DNA from 3 places in the Pseudomonas sp. A genome. Region 1 is predicted to be linked to each of the others. Evidence: riboswitches for the same ligand, from Rfam matches in the RefSeq annotation. Region 1 holds a riboswitch; each other region holds the start of a gene.
The links. A riboswitch is a leader RNA that binds a small molecule or an ion and turns the genes downstream of it on or off. The one in region 1 is predicted to bind cobalamin.
Positions count from the first base shown of each region.

Region 2: linked by a shared signal. The riboswitch ahead of AC0MAZ_RS19155 (TonB-dependent receptor) and the one ahead of cobO (cob(I)yrinic acid a,c-diamide adenosyltransferase) in region 1 are both predicted to bind cobalamin.
Region 3: linked by a shared signal. The riboswitch ahead of AC0MAZ_RS14195 (ABC transporter substrate-binding protein) and the one ahead of cobO (cob(I)yrinic acid a,c-diamide adenosyltransferase) in region 1 are both predicted to bind cobalamin.

Region 1 is NZ_CM149873.1:2,283,112-2,289,056, forward strand. It holds gene AC0MAZ_RS10320 (hypothetical protein) at 1-536, opposite strand, end outside; cobalamin riboswitch at 691-909, shown strand; gene cobO (cob(I)yrinic acid a,c-diamide adenosyltransferase) at 1,023-1,634, shown strand; gene AC0MAZ_RS10330 (cobyrinate a,c-diamide synthase) at 1,631-2,926, shown strand; gene bluB (5,6-dimethylbenzimidazole synthase) at 2,923-3,573, shown strand; gene cbiB (adenosylcobinamide-phosphate synthase CbiB) at 3,570-4,478, shown strand; gene cobD (threonine-phosphate decarboxylase CobD) at 4,471-5,463, shown strand; gene AC0MAZ_RS10350 (cobyric acid synthase) at 5,460-5,945, shown strand, end outside.
Region 2 is NZ_CM149873.1:4,324,666-4,330,610, forward strand. It holds gene AC0MAZ_RS19145 (carboxymuconolactone decarboxylase family protein) at 1-148, shown strand, start outside; gene AC0MAZ_RS19150 (GNAT family N-acetyltransferase) at 227-796, shown strand; cobalamin riboswitch at 970-1,174, shown strand; gene AC0MAZ_RS19155 (TonB-dependent receptor) at 1,282-3,408, shown strand; gene AC0MAZ_RS19160 (GlxA family transcriptional regulator) at 3,643-4,698, shown strand; gene AC0MAZ_RS19165 (NAD(P)/FAD-dependent oxidoreductase) at 4,830-5,945, shown strand, end outside.
Region 3 is NZ_CM149873.1:3,136,121-3,142,065, reverse strand. It holds gene AC0MAZ_RS14205 (MFS transporter) at 1-643, opposite strand, end outside; gene AC0MAZ_RS14200 (acetyltransferase domain-containing protein) at 720-1,889, shown strand; cobalamin riboswitch at 1,917-2,114, shown strand; gene AC0MAZ_RS14195 (ABC transporter substrate-binding protein) at 2,229-3,242, shown strand; gene AC0MAZ_RS14190 (FecCD family ABC transporter permease) at 3,239-4,255, shown strand; gene AC0MAZ_RS14185 (ABC transporter ATP-binding protein) at 4,252-5,037, shown strand; gene AC0MAZ_RS14180 (bleomycin resistance protein) at 5,432-5,866, opposite strand.

The DNA.
Region 1 (5,945 bases):
CCCAGTTCGTTATGCAGCTTGCGGTAGGCATACGGGAAGTACCAGGCTATCGCGCAGGCCGTGTGCTTTTGCAGGTCGTCCACCAGGTCCTGCAATTCCTCGGGGCTGGCATGCTGGCCGGCCTTCCACGGGGTGACGAACAGCGCCCCGGCCTTGAGCTGGCTGCCATAGGCGATCGGCTTGGCCAGGGCGGCGGTTTCCTGCAGGGCTGCTGTCAGGTCGAGGCGGGCGATGCGTGGCCAGCGCTGGCCGGCGTGCAGGTACAGCGACTCCTCGGCGCTGCTGATCGACAGGTCGCAGCGCCCATCGCGCTCGCCCTCGTCGCGCTGCTTCTTGCTCATGTGCCGTTCCAACGCCACCAGCTCACCCTGCCAGGCGGCCGCGGCGAGCAGGCCGACGTTGGCGGCGGTGCCGTGCCAGTAGGGTGCCTCGTTGTCGCCCTGCAGCTGGTTGAAGCGGTCGATGCAGTCGACCCAGCGTTCCAGGGCCGGGCGCAGGAACTCCAGGCGCGGGTTGTTGATGATCAGGCCTTGCATGCTGCGCTCTCCTTGTCATTGTGATCGAGGTCAGCCGATAAAATGGTGGCTATGTGATATCACTGCTTTGAGTGTGGCACAAGCTGGCGGATCGGCCATTGATCCAGGCCAGATCGGCCCTCGTTCGATTGACGCTCCCGATTCAACCCTCTAACCTTCGCGGCGTGTTTCAGGTGCCCTGCGAGCCGCGGTTCGGCAGGGTGAAACTGGGAAGCCGGTGGGCGCCAGCAGGCGCGAGCCCGGCGCTGCCCCCGCAACGGTAGATGAGTCGACGGTTACGCAAGGCCACTGGATTTCCAAGTCCGGGAAGGCGCGTGGCCAGGGCCTGCGCCCGCTCATGAGCCCGGAGACCGGCCTGTCACTGCCAAACGGCATCACGGAGGGTGATGCGCGGTGCGATGTGGCCGTTGCCATGCCCCCTGCGCGCTCCTCGTCTGCCTGCCTTTTATCTGTCGCCGCCGCCGCGACAGCCTGCGGAGACCCCTGATGAGCGAATCCATCGAACGCGACGAACGTCACCTGGCGCGCATGCAGCGCAAGAAGGCGATCATCGACGAGCGCATCGCCAATTCCCCCAACGAATGCGGCCTGCTGCTGGTGCTGACCGGCAATGGCAAGGGCAAGAGCAGCTCGGCCTTCGGCATGCTCGCCCGCGCCCTGGGCCACGGCATGCAATGCGGCGTGGTGCAGTTCATCAAGGGCCGCAACAGTACCGGCGAGGAGCTGTTCTTCCGTCGTTTCCCCGAGCAGGTGCGCTACCACGTGATGGGCGAGGGCTTTACCTGGGAAACCCAGGACCGCCAGCGTGACATTGCCGCCGCCGAGGCAGCCTGGGCGGTGTCGCGGCAGTTGCTGCAGGACTCGTCGATCCAGTTCGTCGTGCTCGATGAGCTGAATATCGCCCTCAAACATGGCTACCTGGACCTCGATCAGGTGCTTTCGGATATCCAGGCCCGTCCACCGATGCAGCATGTGATCGTCACCGGTCGCGCCGCCAAGCCGGAAATGATCGAACTGGCCGACACCGTCACCGAGATGGGCATGCTCAAGCACGCCTTCCAGGCCGGTATCCGCGCGCAGAAGGGCGTCGAACTGTGAGTGAGTCGCGCCAGTGTCCCGCCGTGCTGATCGCGGCCCCGGCCTCGGGCCAAGGCAAGACCACGGTCACCGCCGCCCTGGCTCGCCTGCACCGCAACCTCGGGCGTAAGGTGCGGGTGTTCAAGTGCGGGCCTGACTTTCTCGATCCGATGATCCTGGAGCGCGCCAGCGGCGCGCCGGTCTACCAGCTCGACCTGTGGATGATTGGCGCCGAGGAAAGTCGTCGCCTGTTGTGGGAAGCGGCGGGCGAGGCCGACCTGATCCTGATCGAAGGCGTGATGGGCCTGTTCGACGGTACCCCGTCAAGCGCCGACCTGGCACGCCACTTCGGCGTGCCGGTGCTGGCGGTGATCGACGGCACGGCCATGGCCCAGACCTTCGGCGCCCTGGCCCTGGGCCTGGCGCGCTACCAGCCCGACCTGCCGTTCGCCGGGGTGCTGGCCAACCGGGTCGGCAGCCTGCGCCATGCGCAACTGCTCGAAGGCAGCCTGACCGAAGGCCTGCGCTGGTACGGCGGGTTGTCCCGCGAGCGCGGCATCGAGCTGCCCAGCCGCCACCTCGGCCTGGTCCAGGCCAGCGAGTTGAACGATCTGGATGCTCGACTGGACGCTGCCGCCGAAGCGCTCGGTGCCAGCTGCGATGCCGCGTTGCCGCCACCGGTCAGTTTTGCCGGGCCTGAGCCGGTGAGCGTGACCTCGTCGCTGACCGGGGTGCGCATCGGCGTGGCCCGCGACGAAGCCTTTGCGTTCACCTACGGTGCCAACCTCGACCTGCTGCGCGGCCTCGGTGCGCAGCTGGAGTTCTTCTCGCCGGTGCATGATCGCGAGCTTCCCGTGGTGGACAGCCTCTACCTGCCCGGCGGCTACCCTGAGCTGCATCACCAGGCCCTGGCCGCCAACGCGCCGATGCTGGAGGCGATCCGCGCCCATCATGCCGCCGGCAAGCCGCTGCTGGCCGAGTGCGGTGGCATGCTCTACCTGCTCGACGCACTGACCGACGTGGCGGGCGAGCGCGCCGCGCTGCTGGGCCTGCTGCCGGGCGAGGCAACCATGCAGAAGCGCCTGGCGGCCCTGGCCCTGCAGGCGGTCGAACTGCCTGAAGGCACCCTGCGTGGCCACACCTACCACCATTCGCTGACCAGCACCGAGCTGGCGCCGATCGCCCGTGGCCTGAGCCCCAACGGTGGGCGGGGCAACGAGGCGGTCTATCGCCTGGGGCGCCTGACCGCCTCCTACGTGCACTTCTATTTCCCCTCCAACCCCGATGCGGCGGCGGCGCTGCTGCGACCATGAGCCGACACGCCTACAGTGAAGCCGAACGCCAGGCCATCTACCGGGCCATTGGCGAACGCCGCGACATGCGCCATTTCGCCGGGGGCGAGGTGGCCCCCGAGTTGCTCGGGCGCCTGCTCGCCGCCGCCCATCAGGCACCCAGCGTGGGCCTGATGCAGCCGTGGCGCTTCATCCGTATCAGCCAGCGTGCATTGCGCGAGCGGATCCAGGCGCTGGTGGAGCAGGAGCGGGTACGCACCGCCGAGGCCCTGGGCGAGCGCTCCGATGAATTCATGAAGCTCAAGGTCGAAGGCATCAACGACTGCGCCGAAGTGCTGGTGGCGGCGTTGATGGACAAGCGCGAGGCGCACGTCTTCGGTCGCCGCACCTTGCCCGAGATGGACCTGGCCTCGCTGGCCTGCGCCATCCAGAACCTGTGGCTGGCGGCGCGTGCCGAAGGGCTGGGCATGGGCTGGGTGTCGCTGTTCGACCCCGAGGCCCTGGCCGAGCTGCTGGGCATGCCCGCCGGCGCCAAGCCCATGGCGGTGCTGTGCCTGGGGCCGGTGACCGAGTTCTATCCGGCACCGATGTTGGTACTGGAAGACTGGGCCGAGCAACGACCGTTGAGCGAGATGCTGTACGAAAACCATTGGGGAGAGCGTCCATGAGCGTGGCCTTGCTGACCGTGGCGGGCGTGGCCCTGGATGCGCTGCTGGGCGAGCCGCGTCGACGTCATCCGCTGGTGGGTTTCGGCAACTTCGCCTCGCGCCTGGAACAACGTTTCAACGCCGGCGGGCGCGGCTGGCGCAGCCATGGCGTTACCGCGTGGTTCCTGGCCGTGGTGCCGCTGACTCTGCTGGCGCTGATCCTGTCGTGGCTGCCGTATATCGGCTGGCTGGTGGATGTGCTGGCGCTGTACTGCGCCTTGGGCCTGCGCAGCCTGGGCGAGCATGTGCTGCCGGTGGCCCAGGCGCTGCGCCAGGGCGACCTGGCCGAGGCGCGGCGGCGCGTCGGTTACCTGGTCAGCCGCGAGACCCGCGAGCTGGACGAGCCCGCCGTGGCCCGGGCGGCTACCGAGTCGGTGTTGGAGAACGGCAGCGACGCGGTGTTCGCCGCGCTGTTCTGGTTCGTCGTGGCCGGCGCGCCGGGGGTGGTGCTGTATCGCCTGAGCAATACCCTGGACGCGATGTGGGGCTATCGTAACGAGCGCTTCGAGCGCTTTGGCTGGTGCGCGGCGCGCATCGACGATGGCCTGAACTATATTCCCGCCAGGCTGGTGGCGCTGACCTATGCGCTGCTGGGCAAGACCCGCCTGGCCCTGGCCTGCTGGCGCAGCCAGGCGCCGCTGTGGGACAGCCCGAACGCCGGCCCGGTGATGGCGACGGGGGCCGGTGCGCTGGGCGTGGAGCTGGGCGGCCCGGCGGTGTATCACGGCGAGTTGCACGAACGGCCGCGCCTGGGTGAAGGGCCAATGGCCGACGCCGATGCCATCGAGCGCGGCTGGAGCCTGGTGCAGCGCGGCGTGTGGCTGTGGGTGCTGTTGATCTGCGTGGGAGCCTATATGAATGCTTGAACACGGTGGCCGCCTGCTGCGGGCGGTGAAACAGTACGCCATCCCTCGGGAGCAGTGGCTCGACCTGTCCAGCGGTATCGCGCCATGGCCTTACCCGATACCGCCGATTCCGCTGGAGGCCTGGGCCCGCCTGCCGGAGACCGAGGATGGCCTGGAGGCGGCGGCGCGGCAGTACTACGGCGCGCAGCCGTTGCTGGCGGTGGCCGGTTCCCAGGCGGCGATCCAGGCCTTGCCGTACTTGCGCCCGGTCGGGCGGGTCGGGGTCCTGTCGCCGTGCTATGCCGAGCATCCGCATGCCTGGGCACGGGCAGGGCACACGCTGGTCGAACTGGACGAGACCGAGGTCGAGGACGTGCTCGACAGCCTCGACGTGCTGGTGCTGGTCAACCCCAACAACCCCACTGGCCGCCGGGTGACCCGCGAACGCCTGCTGGCCTGGCATACGCGCCTGGCCGAGCGCGGTAGCTGGCTGCTGGTGGACGAAGCCTTCATGGACAACACGCCCGAACACAGTGTGGTCGATCAGGCCGGGCAACCGGGCTTGATCGTGTTGCGCTCGTTCGGCAAGTTCTTCGGCCTGGCCGGCGTGCGGCTGGGGTTTGTCGTCGCCCAGGTGGATGTGCTGCGACGCCTGGCCGAGGCACTCGGGCCCTGGACCGTCAGCGGCCCGACCCGTGAGCTGGGGCAGGCGTGTTTTGCCGACGACGCGGCGCACCAGGCACAAATTGCCCGTTGCGCCCAGGCCAGCCAGCGTATGGCCACCTTGCTTGATGGTGCAGGCCTGCCACCCAGCGGTGGCTGCGACCTGTTCCAGTACGTGCGTGATGAGCGTGCCGCGCACCTGCATGAATTTCTCGCCCGCCGTGGCATCCTGGTGCGCTTGTTCGAGCAGCCGCCCGCGCTGCGTTTCGGCCTGCCTGCCACGGCGTCGGACGAACAACGTCTGGCCCAGGCCCTGGCGGACTACCAGAAGGAATCGGCATGACCACCCTCATGGTGCAAGGCACCACCTCCGATGCCGGCAAGAGCACGCTGGTCACCGCCCTGTGCCGCTGGCTGCTGCGCCAGGGCGTTGCCGTGGTGCCGTTCAAGCCGCAGAACATGGCCCTCAACAGCGCCGTGACCGCCGACGGCGGCGAGATCGGCCGCGCCCAGGCGGTGCAGGCCCAGGCCTGCCGGCTGGCGCCGCACACCGACATGAACCCGGTGCTGCTCAAGCCCAACAGCGATACTGGTGCCCAGGTGATCGTCCATGGCCGCGCGGTGACCAGCATGAACGCCGTCGCCTACCACGACTACAAGGCCATCGCCATGCAGGCGGTGCTGGCGTCCCACGAGCGCCTGAGCGCAGCCTATCCGGTAGTGATGGTCGAAGGTGCCGGCTCCCCGGCGGAGATCAACCTGCGGGCCGGCGACATCGCCAACATGGGCTTCGCCGAGGCGGTCGACTGCCCGGTGATCCTGGTG
Region 2 (5,945 bases), 2.0 Mb from region 1:
TGCCGTGCATTCGCAGCAGGCGGTCAAGCACGGCGCCACCCGCGAGGAGATCGCCGAGGCCCTGGGCGTGGCGGTGGCAATGAACGCCGGCGCCGCGCTGGTCTACTCGGCCAGGGCGCTGGACGCCGTGGGCAAGACTGGCGCCTGAAACTTCATGGCGCCGCCGCCCTTGCGCGACGGCGCCGCGACACCCAGACTTGGCGGTTCAGCCCGTGCAGGAACCACCATGATCCAGATCCGCCCCATGACCCCGGAAGACTTCGAACGCTTCTGGCCGACCTTCCAGGCCATTGTCCAGGCCCGCCAGACCTACGCCTTCGACCCGGCCCTGGACGTCGACCAGGCGCGTCGGTTGTGGCTGGAAACCCCGTTGCGCACCCTGGTGGCCGAGGACGACGGCGTGCTGCTCGGCTCCTACTTCCTCAAGGCCAATGCCGCCGGCCCCGGCGGGCATGTCGGCAACTGCGGCTACATGGTCTGCGAGCAGGCCCGCGGCCGGGGCGTGGCCAGGCTGATGTGCGAGCACTCGCAGAAGCTGGCGCGCCAGGAGGGCTTCCTGGCCCTGCAGTTCAATTCGGTGGTGGCCAGCAACGAGGTGGCGGTGGCGCTGTGGCACAAGCTCGGCTTCGAGACCGTCGGCCGCCTGCCCAGGGCTTACCGCCATGCCGAGCTGGGCCTGGTGGACTGCCTGGTGATGTACAAGTGGCTGGCAGACGAGCCGGTGGTGGAAAAGCCGGCGCTGCTGATCGGACGCAAGAATATCGAGGCGCGGGTTTCGCGTCGGCGCGGGCGCTGAACCCATCGCGGGGCAAGCCCGCTCCCACGATCCGATTGCCTGGAGCTGCCAGGGTATCGCCGTGGGAGCGGGCTTGCCCCGCGATCAGCGACAACGCAATTGCAGCTAACCCATTGCCCCACCAGATATTTTCCTGCCACCCAGGCGATTGACTCGCCACCCGTTCGATGGTCAGATGCGCGCCAGTTTCAGGTGTCCTGCGCCGCCGCGCGCAGGGTGAAACGGGAAGCCGGTGCGTCGTTGTCACGACAAGTCCGGCGCTGCCCCCGCAACGGTAAGCGAGCGAATCCTTCGACAGACCACTGTGCGCACGCATGGGAAGGTGAAGGCTTCATGCTCCTCGCAAGCCCGGAGACCGGCCTGAGGCTTCACTTGGCAACCCGCGGTGGGCGGGCGCAGGCCGGTATCCGCGCGCGCCTGCGTGCGCGCTTCGCCGTTGCGTGTTTTCCACCGGGATCCATTCCTTCCTGCAGCAGTGGAACGACATGTCCCGATTCAACAAGCTTCACACCCTGGCGGCCTGCCTGGCCGTGTCCCTGCCAGCACTGGCCGACGACCATGAAGTGGCGCCCCTCACCCTGCCCTCCACGGCGATCACCGACACCCGCGAGCCACAGGTCATCGACCTGGCCACGCCAACCCCGGCCGGCTCGCGCCTGAACCTCAGCGCCCTGGACACCCCGGCCAGCACCAGCAGCCTGACCGAGGCGCAGATCCAGCAGCGCAACAACCTCACCGTGCAGGACGCCGTGACCCGCTCGCCGGGCCTGACCTTCATCGGCACACCGGGCGACGGCGGTACCGGCCTGTCGGCCCGGGGCTTCACCGGGCAGAGTTCGGTGATGACCCTGTTCGACGGCTCGCGCCTGTACGCCGGCGCCGGCACCCTGACCTTTCCGGTCGACCCGTGGATGGTCGAGCGCATCGACGTGGTCCGCGGCCCCGCCTCGGTGCTGTACGGCGAAGGCGCCACCGGCGCGGTGGTCAACGTGGTGCCGAAGAAGCCGTACGCCGGTGACATCCGCAACCACCTGCGCCTGGGCTACGGCTCCTGGGACCGCCAGCAACTGGGCCTGGACAGCGGCGGCAGCCTGAGCGAGCGGCTGAGCTACCGCGTGACCCTCAACCAGCAGGCCGGCAACGGCTGGGTCGACCGCACCGACTCGCGCAGCCTGGCGCTCAGCGCCGCCCTGCGCTTCGATGCCAGCGACGACCTGAGCTTCACCCTCGCCCACGAACGCGGCGATGCGCAACCAGCCAACTACTACGGCACCCCGCTGATCGACGGGCACCTGCGCAGCAGCGTGCGCCGCAAGAACTACAACGTCAGCAACGACGAACAGCGCTACCACGACGAGTGGACGCGCCTGACCACCGACTGGACCCTCAGCGACAGTGTCAGCGCCAGCAACCAGCTGTACTACATCAAGAGCCGCCGCCAGTGGCGCAACGCCGAGTCCTACGCCTGGGACGCCGCCAACGGCGTAATCCAGCGCGGCAGCTTCCTCGAGATTCGCCATAACCAGGAGCAGCTCGGCGATCGCCAGAGCTTCACCTTCGACCATGGCCTGTTCGGCCTGGCCAACAAGACCGTGGTCGGCGCCGAATACAACCGCATCCGCTTCAACGTCGACAGCAACTCGCCCTACAGCGATGGCAGCAGCGACCCGCTCGACCCGTGGCATCCGGCTCCGGGCGGTTTCCACAGCCTCAGCCCGACCCGCGCGCAGACGCTGTCCAAGGTCGACACCTTCGCCCTGTTCGCCGAAAACCGCACCCAGCTGAGCGACCGTCTCGCACTGGTCACCGGCATCCGCCGCGACCAGAACCACATCGACCGTGACGACTTGGTCAACAACGCCCGCAGCGACCGCAGCCTGCAAGGCGGCAACTGGCGCGCCGGGCTGGTGTACGCGCTCACCGACGACCTGTCGCTGTACGGGCAGTACTCCACCAGCGAGGACGGCGTCGGCGACCTGCTCACCCAGCGCCCGAACAAGCGCCTGGAGCTGACCGAAGCGAAGCAGACCGAGATCGGCCTCAAGCAACGTTTCTGGGATACCCGTGGCGAGTGGACGCTGGCGGCCTATCACATCGTCAAGAAGAAACTGCCGGTGTACAACCCGCTCACCCACGACAGCCAGCAGGCCGGCCAGCAGACCTCCGACGGCCTGGAGGCCAGCCTGGAACTGGCGCTGGGCAACCAGTGGCAGCTCTCGGCCAATGCCGCTTTGGTGCGGGCCAAGTACGACGATTTCCTCGAGGAAGGCAACAACGGCACGGTGCACGACCGCGCCGGCAACCGCCCGCAGGATGTGCCGCGGCGCACCGCCAACCTGTGGCTGAGCAAGGGATTCGGCCAGGCCGTGGATGCCGGTATCGGCCTGCGCTATGTGGATGAGCGCTACTCCAGCGCGGCCAACGACCAGCGCGTGCCGGGTTACACGGTGGTCGACGCCAACCTGGGCTGGCAGGTGCTGCCCGATGTGCGCCTGGGCCTGCAGTTGAACAACCTGTTCGACCGCCAGTACGCCCAGTCCAGCTTCAGCGGCGAGCAATGGCTGCTGGGCGCGCCGCGCTCGTATTTCGCCACGGTCGACTACAGCTTCTGAGGCAGGTACAGCCCACTCGGGGTTCAAAACGTAAATCTCCGATCTGACTGGGGCAGCGTGGGAGCGGGCTTGCCCCGCGATGCTTCGCCAACCTGGGCCGACGTCATCGCGGGGCAAGCCCGCTCCCACGCTGTTCCTGCAAAGCCTCGGCGCCTGCGCCTGTCGCGCGGCGCTTGATCGGCGCCGCGCCAGGTGCTCGACTTAGCGCTACGCCTCCGTCACAAGCAGCGCGCCATGACCGACATCCCGCAGATCCCCACCCCGCCCGTGCACGCCCTGGATCAGCCGCGCACCCTGCTGTTCCTCGCCTACCCGCAGATGGGCCTGCTCGACCTCACCGGCGCGCAGACGGTGTTCTGGGCCGCGACCAAGGCCCGTACCGCGCGTGGCCTGTCGGGCTATCGCCTGGTCACTGCCAGCCTCGAAGGCGGCTTGGTGCCCACCGCAGAAGGCCTGTCGATAGGCACCGAACCGTTGGCACCCTGGTTGTGCGAGCCGTTTGACACCCTGGTGGTGCCCGGCGCACCGGAGATCGTCCACACCCTCCCCGATCACGCCGAGCTGATCGCCTGGCTGGCCCAGGCCGCCCAGCGCGCCCGACGCACCGCCTCGGTGTGCAGCGGCACCTTCCTGCTGGCCGCCGCCGGCCTGCTCGACGGCCGCCGGGCCGCCACCCACTGGGCGATGTGCGATGCGCTGCACCGGCGCTTCCCGGCCATCGAGGTGGATGCCGAGTCGATCTTCGTGCAGCAGGACCAGGTGTGGACCTCGGCCGGGGTCAGCGCCGGCATCGACCTGGCGCTGGCCCTGGTCGAGGCCGACTGCGGCCGCGAGGTGGCGATGCAGGTGGCCCGCGAACTGGTGGTGTTCCTCAAGCGCCCCGGTGGCCAGGCGCAGTTCAGCGAACTGCTCAAGGCCCAGGGCGAGGACGGCGCCGCCTTCGAGGCCCTGCACCTGTGGCTCAACGAGCACCTGGGCGACCCGCGCCTGACGGTCGAGCGGCTGGCCGAGCAGGCGCGCATGAGCCTGCGCAACTTCACCCGGGTGTACAAGCACAAGACCGGCCGCACCCCGGCCAAGGCCATCGAAGTGTTCCGCCTGGAGGCGGCGCGGCGCTTGCTGGAGAACTCCGACCAGCATATCGAGCAGGTTGCCCGCCACTGCGGGTTCGGCAGCGAGGAGCGCATGCGCCTGGCGTTCCAGCGCCATCTGGCGGTGACCCCGCGGGACTACCGGGCACGCTTTGCCCGCAGCGTGCCGCTGGCCGAAATCCAGGGTTCTTTGGCCTAGGGGCAAACGGGGCACGCCTTTAGCATCTGCTGCACGCCTGTCGGGCCGCAATCCAGGCCCACCCACAAGGCGTACCCTTTTCCCACTGCCGCAGCGACAACATCGATAATCGCGGCATCCAGGAGCACCCCATGAAACAGATCCTGATCATTGGCGCAGGCTTCGCCGGGCTGTGGAGCGCCCTCGGCGCCGCCCGCCTGCTCGACCAGCACAAACACGACGACGTGCAGATCACCGTGCTCGCCCCCCAGGCGGAACTGCACATCCGCCCCCGCTTCTACGAACCCGATGTGCACACCATGGGCGCGCCGCTGCAGGCTTTGTTCGATGCGGTCAACGTGCGCTTCGTCAAAGGCAGCGCCTACCACATTGACCAGGCCAGCCGTGAAGTGGCGTACCGCCAGCCCGGCGGCATCGACGCCAGGCTTGGCTACGACCGCCTGATCATGGCCTGCGGCAGCCTGCTCAACCGCCCGGCGCTGGAAGGCTTCGACCGCCACGCCTTCGACGTCGACAAGATCGAGTCAGCCACCCGCCTGGAAGAACACCTCAAGTCCCTGGCCGCCCGCCCCGACAGCCCGGCGCGCAACACCGTGGTGGTGGCCGGGGGCGGCTTCACCGGCATCGAGACCGCCACCGAGCTGCCCAGCCGGCTGCGGGCGATCCTGGGCGACAAGGTCACGCCGCGCATCGTCGTGGTCGACCGCGGGGCGAAGATCGGCGCCGCCCTGGGCGACGGTATCCGCCCGGCCATCGAGCAGGCCTCGGCGGCGCTGGGCATCGAATGGGTCTGCGGCGCCACGGTGGCCTCGGTGGATGCCGGTGGCGTGCTGCTCGACAACGGCGAACGCATCGCCGCCAATACGGTGGTCTGGACCGTCGGCTTCAAGGCCAACCCGCTGACCGAGCAGATCACCGGCGAGCGCGATCGCCAGGGCCGCCTGCATGTGGACGGCCAGCTCAAGGTCATCGGCAACCCGGATGTGTATGCCGCGGGCGATGTGGCCTACGCGGCCTGCGACGAGGTCGGCAACTTTGCCGTGATGTCCTGCCAGCACGCCATCCCCCTGGGCCGCTACGCCGGCAACAACGCCGCCGCCGAGCTGATCGGCGTGGCGCCGATGACCTACAGCCAGCCCAAGTACGTCACCTGCCTGGACCTCGGCGCCTGGGGCGCGGTGTACACCGAAGGCTGGGAACGTACCGTTTCGCCACCGACCGACAAGGCCGAGGCCAAGCAGCTCAAG
Region 3 (5,945 bases), 850 kb from region 1:
GTGCCAGGGCGCCCACCAGCAGCAGCGGGTTGCCGATCACCGGGGTGACCAGGCCCATGCCCAAGGCCAGCATCGCCAACAGCAGCAGCGTGGCCCGCAGCGGGCTGCGATCGACGATCCGTCCGGCCAGGGCGTTGCCGAGCATGCCCATCAGGCCGAAGCCCATCAGCCACCAACCGACCGCGTTGGCCGGCACGGCGGCGAGCTGTTCGAGGATCTCGGCCAGGTAGGTGTAGGCAGTGAACACCAGCGCCGAAAGCAGCACATGGGCGATGAAACGACGGTCCTTGAGAATCACCGTCTGCCGCTCCCCTGCGGCGCGGGCCGGAACCGCCGGCAGGGACGGCAGCCAGGCCCACATCAGCAGCGCCACCAGCAGGCACAGCCCGGCGCTTTCGCTGGCGGTGCCCCAGTACACCGGCAGGGCCAGCGCGGCGAGGAACCGCGCCAGGGCCAGTACCCAGACGTTCGGCGCCAGCGCCGACAGAGCATTGAAGGCGGCGAACAGCAGCAGGATGGAGATAAACAGCCCCCTGGCGCCGCAACCGCGGGCATCTGCCCAAGGTAAGCGCGATGGTCCAGGCCCTGGCCGAGCGGCTGGGGCCGCTGATTCAGGGCTGATCCAGACTGAACGCCAGTGCATGCCTGTATCCAGGCACAGACAAATGAAATAAAATAACATTTCATTTGAATGCTATCCCTGCCTGCGACCCGCCTCGATGACCAGCCTCCCGACCGCCCTCCCCAGCCAACGCCTGCACAGCATCGACGCCCTGCGCGGCCTGGTGATCCTGTTCATGCTGCTGGACCACGTGCGCGAAACCTTCTTCCTGCACCGCCAGGTCAGCGACCCGATGACCATCGACGCGATCGACGCCACCGACCCCAGCCTGTTCGTCAGCCGCACCCTGGCGCACCTGTGCGCGCCGATGTTCGTGCTGCTCACCGGGTTGTCGGCCTGGCTCTACGGTGAAAAGCACCAGGACCGGGGCGATGTAGCGGCATTCCTGTTCAAGCGCGGCCTGTTCCTGGTGTTGCTGGAGCTCACCCTGGTCAACTTCGCCTGGACCTTCCAGTTGCCGCCGGGCGTGATCTACCTGCAGGTGATCTGGGCCATCGGCCTGAGCATGATCGCCCTGTCTCTGCTGGTGTGGCTGCCACGCCCGCTGCTGCTCGCCCTGGGCGCGCTGATCGTCGCCGGCCACAACCTGCTCGATGGCCTGCATTTCGCGCCGCACTCGGCGCTGCATGTACCCTGGGCGATCCTGCACGAGCGCAGCTGGCTGGAGCTGTCCGACAGCCTGCGCCTGCGCACTTCCTACCCGGTGCTGCCGTGGATCGGCGTGATCGCCCTCGGCTACGGGCTCGGCCCCTGGTTCAGCCGCACCAGCGATGCCGGCGAGCGCCAACACCGCCTGCTGCTCGGCGGTGTGATGCTGCTGCTCGGCTTCGTCGTATTGCGTATTTTCAACGGCTATGGCGAGGCGCCGTGGACCTTCTACGCCAGCGTCGGCCAAACGCTGATGAGCTTCTTCAACATCACCAAGTACCCGCCGTCACTGCTGTTCCTGGCCATTACCCTGGGCGTCGGCCTGTTGCTGCTACGCGCGTTCGAGCGTGCCGGCGAGGCCCGCTGGATCGGCCCGCTGGCGGTGTTCGGCGCAGCGCCGATGTTCTTCTACCTGCTGCACCTGTATGTGCTCAAGCTGCTGTATGTAGCCTGCGTGGCGCTGTTCGGCCTGAACCAGGGCAGCCATTTCGGCTTCGACGGCATCGGCGCGGTGTGGCTGGTCGCGGTACTGCTGGCGATCGCCCTGTACCTGCCGGTGCGCGGCTTCGCCCGGCTCAAGGCGCGGCGGCGCGACATCGCCTGGCTCAAGTACCTGTAAAAGCGTTTTCAGCCGATGGCCCGATGGTCTACCATGCCGCCCGCCGGTTTCCACACGGAATCAAAAGGGAATCCCGGGCGCGCCGAGTGCGGGCCAAAGGGAACTGCCCCCGCAACTGTAGGTGCCGAGCCTGCGCCATCGATGCCACTGGGTCTGCCGACCCGGGAAGGCCGGCGCCGGCCAGGACGCACCAGTCAGGAGACCTGCCGGCACGCATTCACCAACCGGCGGGGTGTCCGGGATGGTCATCCGCCCCTGGCCGCGTGCTCAGCGCACGACGCCTGGCGATGCCTGTCCGTGGGCCATTCCGTGCACCACCCGACAGGAGATCGCCCCACCATGCCGCACCGCCTCGCCACCCTGCTCGCCGGCCTGTCACTGGCGGGCCTGGCCCACGCCGACGCCACCCGCTACCCGCTGACCGTCGACAACTGCGGCCAGACGCAGACCTTCGCCCAGGCCCCGCAGCGCGCGGTGACCATCGGCCAGGCCGGCACCGAGCTGCTCTATGCCCTGGGCCTGGGCGAGCGCCTGGCGGGCACCTCGCTGTGGTTCAACAACGTGCTGCCCGAGTTCAAGGCGCAGAACGACAAGGTCGAGCGCCTGGCCGACAACGAACCGGGCTTCGAGGCGGTGGTCGGCAAGCGCCCGCAGTTGGTGACGGCGCAGTTCGAATGGATGGTCGGCGCCCAGGGCGCGGTCGGCACCCGCGAACAGTTCGCGGAGCTGGGCATTCCCACCTACCTGCTGCCCTCGGACTGCGAAGGCAAGGACAACCTGGTGGGCGCCGACGGTACCCGCCTGCAGCCGTTCAGGATCGACACCATCTACAAAAGCGTCAGCCAACTGGCCGAGATCTTCGACGTGCAGGATCGCGGCGAACGCCTCAATGCCGAGCTCAAGGGCCAGCTGGACCAGGCCCGACAACGCCTGGCCGGCCAGGACCTGAGCCACACCAGCGCGCTGTTCTGGTTCTCCTGCGCCGACCTCAAGGTCGATCCTTACGTCGCCGGTCGCCAGGGCGTGGCCGACTTCATGCTGCAGACCCTCGGCGTGCGCAACGTGGTCGAATCCAGCGAAGAATGGCCGGCGGTGGGCTGGGAAACCCTGGCCAGGGCCAACCCCACCTGGCTGATCGTCGCCCGCATGGACCGCCGCCGCTACCCCGCCGACGACTACCGGAAAAAACTCGAGTTCCTGCGCAGCGACCCGGTGACCCGCAACATGGACGCGGTCAGGCAAGGCCGGATCATCGTCCTCGACGCCGACGCCATGCAGGCCGGCATCCGCCTGTTCCGTGGCCTGGAGGTGCTGTCCAGCGCCTTTGCCAGCGGTAAAGCGCCACAACCATGAGCCGCTTGCTGCCCATCAGCGCCTTCGCGCTGCTCGCCCTGTGCCTGGCCATGCTCGCCGGGATCGCCATCGGCGAGACACGGATCAGCGCCGAGGTGGTCTGGCAGGTGCTGGCCAACCAGCTGTGGCAGGCCGGTCATGCGCTCGATCCGATCGACGCCGGCATCGTCTGGAACTACCGCCTGCCGCGCACCCTGGTGGCCGCCGCCTGCGGCGCGGGGCTGGCGACCTGCGGGGTGATCCTCCAGGCGCTGCTGCGCAACCCGCTGGCCGAGCCGTACCTGCTGGGCCTGTCGGCGGGCGCCTCGACCGGCGCCGTGGCGGTGGGCCTGTTCGGCCTCGGTGGCGCGGTGCTGTCGCTGTCGGCCGGCGCCTTCATTGGCGCGCTGGCCGCGTTCGCCCTGGTGCTGGTGCTGTCGCGGGCCAGCGGCAGTCGCCACGACAATGCGCAGGTGATCCTCGCCGGCATCGCCGGCTCGCAGCTATTCAACGCGCTGACGGCCTTTCTGATCACCAAGTCGGCAACCGCCGAACAGGCCCGAGGCATCCTGTTCTGGCTGCTGGGCAACCTCAGCGGCGTGCGCTGGCCAGCGGTGTGGCTGGCGCTGCCGGTGGCCGTGGTCGGGCTGGCGGTGTGCCTGTGGCACCGCCGGGCGCTGGACGCCTTCACCTTCGGCGCCGACTCGGCGGCCTCGCTGGGCGTGCCGGTGCGACGCACGCAATTGTTGCTGATCAGTTGCACGGCGCTGGTGACCGCGGTGATGGTCTCGATCGTCGGCGCCATCGGTTTCGTCGGCCTGGTCATCCCCCATGCCCTGCGCCTGTTGCTCGGCCCCGGGCACAGCCGCCTGCTGCCGGCCAGCGCCCTGGGCGGCGCGTTGTTCCTGATCGTCGCCGACATCCTCTCGCGCACCCTGATCGCCGGCCAGGTGATCCCGGTGGGCGTGGTCACCGCCTTGATCGGCGCGCCGGTGTTCGCGTTGATCCTGGTCAGCCGCCGGGGGCGTCCATGACCGTGATGACCGCCATCGCCCACGCCCCGCTTGCCTGCGAGGGCCTAAGCCTGCGCCTGGGCGACCGCGACGTGCTGCAGGGAATCGACCTGAGCGTGATGCCCGGCGAGACCCTCGGCGTGGTCGGCCCCAACGGCTCGGGCAAGTCCACCCTGCTCAAGCTGCTCGCCGGCCTGCGCACGCCGAGCAGTGGCGGCGTGCACTTGCTGGGCGAGGCGCTGGAGCGCATGCCGCGTCGGCGCGTGGCGCAAAGCCTGGCACTGGTCGAACAGCAGGCCGACACCCTGGACGCCATCAGCGTGTATGACGCCGTGGCCCTCGGCCGAACGCCGTGGCTGTCGGCCCTGGCGCCGTTCGGCGCGGACGACCGTGCCATCGTCGAGCAGGCGCTGGCCGACGCCGATGCCGGCCACCTGCGTCGGCGCCTGTGGGGCGAGCTGTCCGGCGGCGAACGCCAGCGCGTGCACATCGCCCGTGCCCTGGCCCAGCGGCCGCAGGTGCTGCTGCTTGACGAGCCGACCAATCACCTTGATATCCAGCACCAGTTAAGCCTGTTGCGGCAGGTGCAGGCGTTGCCGGTGACTACCCTGGTGGCCTTGCATGATCTGAACCAGGCGTTGACCTGTGACCGGTTGGCTGTCCTGGATCAAGGGCGGTTGGTGGCCTTGGGGAAGCCCGAAATGGTGCTGACGCCGGAGCGGTTATTGGGGACGTTTGGGGTTCAGGCTCATTACCTGGTCGATCCGTATGATGGGGCGCGGGTGCTGCGGTTTCGTGCCTGAAATGGCTGGGGGTGCTTTACAACCCTATCAAGGTCTTTGGAGGCGGGGTTATTGATTGTATCAAGGCCACCAGGTGCTCGCCGCGCACCTTGCAGCGCCTATGAGATCGAGCGCCGCCCGCGCGGCGCATCGCGGGACAAGCCCGCTCCTACATCTGTTTCGGGCCAGTGAGTCCTGTAAGGGTACCGCTGCCCGCCTTGGTGCATGTCTTGAGTCATGTGGGGCGGCGTTAGCGACCACGCTGAAACCGCGTCGTACCAACAGGGCGGACCAGGTAATGGCACAGGAGAAAGACCGTGGAGCGCCGGTGATCGCGGGGCAAGCCCGCTCCCACGTTGGTAATGCTGGTAAGGTTGCTTGCAGCGCGACAGCGCAAATGAGCAGGACGCGGACTCTACCGCAGATTCGACTGTGCCGGACGCTCGCCCATCCGTTGCGCGAGCCTCAGCAGATAACCATCCGGGTCCTGGACCAGAAACTGACGCAGCCCCACCTCGATGGCGTCGGCGCGATACCAGACGTCCTCGCACGCCTGGAACAGCGGCCAGCGCTGGCGCTCGAGCCGCTCGACCAGCGGCGCGACCGCCGCGACGTCGATCTGCAGGTTGATCCCCCGCCCCAAGGGTTTTTCCAGGGGCCCGGTAAGCCAGTGATCCTCGGCGTCGAACTGCTCGAGCATGACCTGCGCGCCCTGCAGGTCAAGGTAGGCAAAGCGCTGCTCCGGGCGCTGATAGGCAATCTCGAACCCCAACAACGAAACCCAGAAATCCAGACTGCGATCGAGGTCACTGACGATCAGTTCGGGCACCATCTTGTTGCGCTGCAGCATGCAATCGTCCTTGAGCGGCATGGGAAAGTGGCGCACATGATATCCCTTACTCAATCTCAAGTCGTGCGCCAAGGCGGGC